2 regions of the Kineosporia succinea genome follow, and region 1 is predicted to be linked to the other one. Evidence: riboswitches for the same ligand, from Rfam matches in the RefSeq annotation. Region 1 holds a riboswitch; the other holds the start of a gene.
What was found. A riboswitch is a leader RNA that binds a small molecule or an ion and turns the genes downstream of it on or off. The one in region 1 is predicted to bind cobalamin.
Positions count from the first base shown of each region.

Region 1 (3,756 bases):
CGCTTCCGGCGAACGTCACCTCACCGCCGTTCCCGGCCACCGCGCCCGGGTCCCGTCGCCGGCCGACGCCTACCGCGCCACCGGGTTCGACGGGCCGGAAACCGTTCCCGCGCTGTCGGACCGCGAGACCTGCCGGGCCGTGAGCAACGGCTGTCCCAGCCGGGAGGGGCGGATCCCGGCCGAGCCGCAGGGGTTCGTGAGTCTCTGGGCGTACGCCCAGAACCCGTACGAGCGCGAGGAGTTCAGGGCGACGACCGTGCCGCAGGCGCTGCGGAGGCCCTGAGCGAGCCGTGCCCGGGCCGGGTTCGGGGCCCGAGACCGATTCCCTCAGCCCGGTTCAGGCCCGGTTCAGCCTCCGGGAGGCACCATGCGAGGGTGGGACCCAGTGAGCGCCGTGCCCGGAGCCGGCCGATCGACGCACCGAGACCGGTCCGTCACTCCCGGGCACGCAGGACCACCGGCCTCGGCAAGGTGGTGCTCGGCACGGTGGTGGTGCTCGTCAGCGGCACGCTCGGCGGCGGTGCGTACGTCTACCAGCACCTGAACGGCAACATCGCCTCGTCGGCGCTGTTCAGCGGCACGACCGGCAGCGCCGGGGTGCGCAAGGCCGACGAGCAGGGCCGCTTCCCGATCAACGTGCTGGTGATCGGCACCGACTCGCGCTCGTCGGAGGAGAACTGCAAGCTGGGCGGCGCCTGTGACAACGCCGTCGGCAACGCGGACGTCCAGCTGCTGGTGCACGTGTCGGCCGACCGCTCGAACATCACCGCGATGAGCATCCCGCGCGACACGATGACCGACATGCCCGGCTGCAAGGACGCCACGACCGGCGCGACCAGCGAGGCCCACTACGGCCAGATCAACTCCAGCCTCAGCTACGGCCCGGGCTGCTCGGTGGCGGCCGTGCACCAGCTCACCGGCGTCACGATCGACCACTTCGTCATGGTCGACTTCGCCGGGGTCATCGCGATGTCCGACGCCACCGGCGGTGTGCAGGTGTGCGTCAGCGCCGACATCTACGACACGTACTCGCACCTGAAGCTCTCCGAGGGCAAGCACACGCTCAAGGGTGAGGGCGCCCTGCAGTTCGTGCGCACGCGGCACGGTTTCGGCGACGGCAGCGATCTGGGACGCACGTACGGCCAGCACGCGTTCCTCTCGGCGGCCATCCAGTCGCTCAAGGACAAGGGCACCCTGCTGAACCCGACCAAGCTCTACGGCGTGGCCGACGCCGCGACCAAGGCCCTGACCGTGGACGAGGGCCTGAACAGCATCCCCAAGCTCGTCGACCTCGCCACCGAGTTCAACAAGGTCGACACCGACCGCATCACCTTCACCACGATGCAGACCGCGGCCGACCCGAACAACTCCAACCGCGTGGTGCCGGCCGAGGCCGCGCAGAAGCTGTTCTCCACGATCGCCGCCGACGAGTCACTGTCGAAGGACCCGGCCACCGCGACGGCCACCCCGTCCGCGGCCGCGACCACCGCGTCCGCCGGCGTGGCCACCGACTTCACGGTGAAGGTCCAGAACCACGGCGGCGTGGACGGCCGGGCCGGCTCGATCACCCAGGTCCTGACCGAGGCGGGCTACGACCGGGCGGTGACCGACGCGTCCGCCGGTGACCTGGAGACCCGCACCGCCGTGCTCTACGCCCAGGGCCAGGTCGACCAGGCGCGGCAGCTGGCCGCCGACCTGAAGATCCCCTCCTCGCTGCTGCGGCAGAGCACCGACGTCGACGACGTCACGCTGGCGATCGGCAAGGACTGGTCCGAGGGCGACACCTACCCCCGGACCACCGCCAAGACCCGCAAGGAGGCGCTGGCCGACTCGCACGCCTCCACGGCCAAGAACTCCGGGTGCGTGCCGGTGAGCACCTACAGGACGGTGAAGTACAACGGTGTGCCGATGACCCCCAGCCAGGCGTACGCGGCGGCGACGACCAAGAAGGACTCGGACTCCGACTAGGCGTCGGTTAGGCTGGCCACGTCGCTGGTTCTCCCTGCCATCCAGGCAGGGCGCCGTAAGAGGGAACCCGGTGTGAATCCGGGACTGCCCCGCAGCGGTGAGTGGGAACGACCGCCGTCATCAGCACTGGGCGCCCGTGGGCACCTGGGAAGCGACGGCCAGTAGGTGCGTTCGTCAGAGCGCGGGCCCACGAGTCCGAAGACCTGCCAGTGATGCCGTGGGCCCACCGTGCCCTCGGGTTTCCGGTGACCCCGTGGGACGGTCGGCGAGACGGCGATCCGCCGTGCGTGCGCCCCCTCCTGCCCGGTCACCGGTGAAGACCGAGCTCGCGAGGAGAGAGCACGTGACCAGCAGCAGTTTCCGTGGCAGTCCCCTGCCCGCAACCCTTCTCGGCCATCCCCGGATCGGTCGCAACCGCGCGACGAAGAAGGCGATCGAGGCCTACTGGCGCGGCGAGCTGAGCGCCGAGAACCTTCGTCGCACCGTCGTCGACGAGCGCCGCGCGGTGTTCGAGACCCTGAAGTCGGCCGGGCTCACCGAGGTTCCCAGCAACGACTTCTCGCTCTACGACCAGGTGCTCGACACCCTCGTCATGGTCGGCGCCGTGCCCGCCCGGCACCGCGATCTGGGCCTGGACGACCTGGACACCTACTTCGCCATGGCCCGGGGCACCGCCGACGTGGCGCCGCTCGAGATGACCAAGTGGTTCGACACCAACTACCACTACCTGGTGCCCGAACTCGGCCCGGACACCGAGTTCACCCTCGATGCGGCCAAACCGCTGCAGGAGTACCGCCAGGCCCGCACGCTCGGGCTGGACGCGCGGCCGGTGCTCGTCGGGCCGCTCACGTTCCTGCGCCTGGCCAAGGCCGCGCCCGGGGTGGCCGGGGGCTTCGACCCGGTCTCGCTCGTCGACCGTCTGCTGCCCGTGTACGAGCAGGCCCTGGCCGAGCTGGCCGCCGCCGGGGTGAACTGGGTGCAGCTCGACGAACCGGTTCTGGTGCAGGACCAGCCGCCGGCGGTGCTGGCGGCCGCCCGCACCGCGTTGCAGCGTCTCGGGGAGGCCACGAACCGCCCCAAGATCCTGGTGGCCACCTACTTCGGGCTGGTGCGCGAGGCCCTGCCGATCCTGCGCGAGGCGCCCGTCGAGGGCATCGCCCTCGACCTGTCCGGGGACTGGGCCGAGGCGAACCTGCACGAACTCGCCGCCGTGGGTGGGCTTCCCGGCAAGCGGCTGGTCGCCGGGGTGATCGACGGCCGCAACGTCTGGGCCGCCGACCTGCGCGCCCAGCTGGCCCGGCTGGCCACGCTGCACGCCCTGGCCGACGAGATCGTGGTCGCGCCGTCCTGCTCGCTCCTGCACGTGCCGCTCGACGTGAGCCTGGAGACCGGGCTCGACCACGACGTCCGCCGCTGGTTCGCCTTCGCCCGCCAGAAGATCGACGAGGTGGCCACCCTGGCCCGGGGCATCACCGCCGGGACGGCCACCATCGAGGCCGAACTGCGGGACAACGACGAGGTTCTCGCCCACCGGGCGGCCTCACCCATCACCCACGACCCGGCCGTGCGCGAAAGGGTCAGGGCCACGACGGGGGACGACGAACACCGGGCCACGCCCTACGCCGACCGGGCGCCGCGGCAGGCCGAGCGCCTCGGGCTGCCGAACCTGCCGACGACCACGATCGGCTCGTTCCCGCAGACGCCGGCGCTGCGCTCGGCGCGGGCCCGGTTCCGCCGCGGTGACCTCGACCGGGCCTGGTACACCGCGCGGATGCGGGCCGAGGTGGA
Region 1 covers NZ_JAUSQZ010000001.1:7,818,081-7,821,836, forward strand. Annotated here, with positions in the region: gene J2S57_RS34125 (hypothetical protein) at 1-283, shown strand, start outside; gene J2S57_RS34130 (LCP family protein) at 376-1,968, shown strand; cobalamin riboswitch at 1,977-2,193, shown strand; gene metE (5-methyltetrahydropteroyltriglutamate--homocysteine S-methyltransferase) at 2,312-3,756, shown strand, end outside.

Region 2 (3,756 bases), 2.6 Mb from region 1:
AATTACCGCCCGGTCAGGGCGGGTCCCGGGCTCAGGCGTCCCTCGGCCATCTGCCCCATCAACCGCCGAACCCGCGACAACGTCGCCGGATCGGGTTCCCAGCCGAGATGATCCAGCCCGCCCGGCACTCCCGACCCCAGACGCATGATCGCCCGCAGCGTCACCGCATGACTGACCTCGGCGGCCGCCTGGTCGTCGGCCCAGGCCTCGGTCACCGCCCCCACCGCCTCCGCCGCCGCCCGGCACGAGGGGACGAACGGGAAGATCCTCTGCCAGGCCAGGAATCCGGTCACCAGCAGGTCATGACGGTTGCGGGCGTGACAACGCTCGTGGGCCAGGATCGCCCGCATCTCGGCGCTGTCGGCCAGCTCCAGGGCACCTCGGGTGACCACGACCATCGGCCGGGCCCCGTTCGGCAGGCAGTAGGCCAGCGGCCGGTCGTCGTTCAGCACGTGCACCCGCAGCAGCGGGTCGTAGTCGGCCACCAGCGCCAGCGCCTCCTGGTGCCGCCGCTGCGAACGGCGCAGCCCCCGCACGGTCTGGGTCAAACGCACCAGCATCCACAGCAGGAAGAGCCCGGCCGGCCACAGCGACCCCACCGCCAGCGCCAGCGCGAGCAGCAGCAGGTAAGCCGTGACGAGCGCGTAGACCACCCAGACGACGGCGGCCTCGCGCGGGCGGCGCTGGGCCCAGCGGGCCCGGGAGAGCGGCCGCGGCACCAGCGTGAGCAGCACCCCGACCAGCGCCGGCAGCAGCAGGCTCACGAGCGCCTGCGCCGTTCCTCGGCCCCCAGCGCCCGGCGCAGCGCGTCGGCGTCGGCCTTCGACACCGCCCGCACGAACATCGACAGCGCCAGGGGGTGATCGGCGCTGTCCTGCAGCACCGCCACCATCGCCTCGGCCGTCAGCTCCTCCCGGCTGCGCACGGCCCGGTGCCGGAACACCCGCCCGTCCCGCTCACGGCGCACCAGGTCCTTGGCCCGCAGCCGGTCGAGCACGGTGTGCACCGTCGTCAGGGCCAGCTGCCGGTCGGCCAGCAGCTCGACCACCTCGGGCGCGGTCAGCCCGTCCGGACAGTCCCAGAGTGCCTCGAGAACAGCCCGTTCCAGATGATCCCGCCGTACCACCGCACGCCTCCTCCAACCCTCAGCACACTTCTACGTGTCGTAGAGAAAGTGAGTGTAGGGCCGGGGACTGTTCTCCTGCGGATCGGGACGTGGTTAGATCCTGGCACGGCGTGTCCCCCATATCGCCGCCACAACCACATACCGTCCGCGACGGCAGTGAAGGAAGCCGGTGAGAATCCGGCGCGGTCCCGCCACTGTCACCGGGGAGCAGACCCTATGCCGTGCCACGGCCGCACTCGCGGACCGGAAGGCCGGGGCGAGTGCTGATCCGGGAAGCCAGGAGACTTCGGCCGTCGCAGCGATCCAGGGCGAGGACCCGAGGAGATCCGATGACACACGCTGCAACGAGCGAGGTGCCCCGTGCACATCGCTGAGGGCTATCTGCCCCCGCTCCACGCCGCCGCCTGGACGGTCGCGGCCGCCCCCTTCGTGGTGCACGGCGCCCGCTGCGTGGTGCGCGAGGTGCGCGAACGCCCCGAGTCCCGGCTGTTGCTGGGCGCGGCCGGGGCTTTCACCTTCGTGCTCTCCGCCATCAAACTGCCCTCCGTGACCGGCAGTTCGAGCCATCCCACCGGAACCGGCCTGGGTGCGGTGCTGTTCCGGCCCCCGGTGATGGCGGTGCTCGGCGCCATCGTGCTGCTGTTCCAGGCCCTGCTGCTGGCCCACGGCGGCATCACGACCCTCGGTGCGAACGTGTTCTCCATGGCCGTGGTCGGCCCCTGGGTCGGCTACGGTGCCTACCGCGCCTGCCTCAGGCTCGGGCTAGCCTTCCCGGTGGGCGTTTTCGCGGCACTGTCGCTGTCCGACCTGTCGACCTACGTGGTCACGTCGGTACAGCTCGGTCTCGCCCACCCCGACCCCACGGGCGGCGTCCTCGGCTCCGTCGGCGAGTTCCTCGGCATCTTCGCCCTGACCCAGATCCCCCTGGCCGTCGCCGAGGGCCTTCTCGGCGTGCTGGTCTTCCGCGTCCTGGCCCGCATCGCACCGGACGAGCTGAGTTCCCTGGGACTGAAGCAGGCCCTCCCGGGCGAGGCGACCACCACCGCTGTTCAGGAGCGTGGCTGACATGACCCGCACCCCCCGCCGCCTCGCGATCGATCTGGCCCTGCTCCTTCTCGTGGTCGCCATTTTCGCGATTCCCCTGGCCCTGCGCCTGAACACCGACGGTCAGGCCGAGGGCGAGTCCTACGCGGGCAGCGACTCCTCCGCCGCCACCAAGGTCGAGGAGATCAACCCCGACTACGACGTCTGGTTCACCCCGTTCTTCGAACCCTCGTCGGGTGAGATCGAGTCCGGCCTGTTCGCCCTCCAGGCCGCCGCCGGCGCCGGTGCGCTCGGCTTCGTGCTGGGCCGCCTGTCCGGAAAGCGGCAGCGCCCGCGGGAATCGTGAGCGCACCCGCCCTCGATGTCGCCGCCTGGGCAAGTCCCTGGCGGCGGCACTCGCCCGGGGACAAGGTGCTGCTCAGCCTCGGCCTCGTGATCAGCGCGCTGGTCCTGCCCCCGTGGCCGGCCTCGCTCCTCGTCACGCTCGTGGCCCTCGGCCTGATGCTGGGCCCCGGCCGCACCCCTGCCCACCTCCTGCGCCGCGCCGCCCGCGGCCCGGCCGCCTTCATCGTGCTCGGCACCGTGACCATCGCGATCACCTGGCGCACGGACGGTTTCGGGCCGACCGTCACCGACGAGAGCCTGGGCAACGCCGCGCAGACCCTGGCCCACGCGATTGCGGGCACCAGTTCGGTGATGCTGCTGGCCGCCACCACCCCGATGACCGACCTGCTGGCCTGGGCCCGGCGCCGGGGCGTGCCCGAGGCGGTCGTCGACGTCGCCGGCCTGACCTACCGTCTGCTGTTCGTCCTGCTGGAGTCGATCGGCGAGGTCCGCGCCGCCCAGACCGCCCGGCTCGGCTACACCACCCGGCGCGCCACCCTGCGTTCGGCCACCACCCTGACGGCGGCCACGCTGACGCGGGCGTTCGACCGCTCGCGGCGGCTCGAGGCCGGGCTGGCCGGCCGGGGTTTCGAGGGAGTCATGCGCACACTGGCCGACCAGCGACCGTCGTCGAGAACCTTCGTCGCCGCCACCCTCGCGATGCTCGCCGCCGTGAGCGCGATCTCCCTGGCCCTGCCGTGGTGAGCGGCGAGATCGAGGTCACCGGCCTGAGTTTCGCCTACACCGGCGGCCCGCCCGTGCTCCACCAGGTCGACCTGAAGGTGGCCACCGGCTCCCGCCTGGCCGTGCTCGGCGCCAACGGCTCGGGCAAGAGCACCCTGCTGCGCTGCCTGTCCGGGGCCCTGAGACCCACCGGAGGGCAGATCGTCATCGGCGGCAACGAGCTGAGCCACACCCGGGCCGGGCTGCGCGAGCACCGGCACCGCCTGCAGCTCATCACCCAGGACCCGGACGACCAGCTCTTCTCGGCCTCGGTGCGCGAGGACGTCTCGTTCGGCCCGGTCAACCAGGGCCTGACCGACGACGAGGTGCGGGCCCGCTGCGACGAGGCCCTGGACCTGCTGGCCGCCACTCACCTGGCCGAGCGTCCCACCCACCAGCTGTCTTTCGGTGAACGCAAACGGGTGGCGATCGCGGGAGCCGTGGCAATGCGTCCGTCGGTGCTGGTTCTCGACGAGCCC
Region 2 covers NZ_JAUSQZ010000001.1:5,267,125-5,270,880, reverse strand. Annotated here, with positions in the region: gene J2S57_RS22915 (M56 family metallopeptidase) at 3-764, opposite strand; gene J2S57_RS22910 (BlaI/MecI/CopY family transcriptional regulator) at 761-1,126, opposite strand; cobalamin riboswitch at 1,286-1,413, shown strand; gene J2S57_RS22905 (energy-coupling factor ABC transporter permease) at 1,487-2,191, shown strand; gene J2S57_RS22900 (energy-coupling factor ABC transporter substrate-binding protein) at 2,193-2,516, shown strand; gene cbiQ (cobalt ECF transporter T component CbiQ) at 2,513-3,259, shown strand; gene J2S57_RS22890 (energy-coupling factor ABC transporter ATP-binding protein) at 3,256-3,756, shown strand, end outside.
Region 2: it holds a riboswitch for cobalamin, as region 1 does, so the genes downstream of both, J2S57_RS22905 (energy-coupling factor ABC transporter permease) here and metE (5-methyltetrahydropteroyltriglutamate--homocysteine S-methyltransferase) in region 1, are expected to answer to the same signal.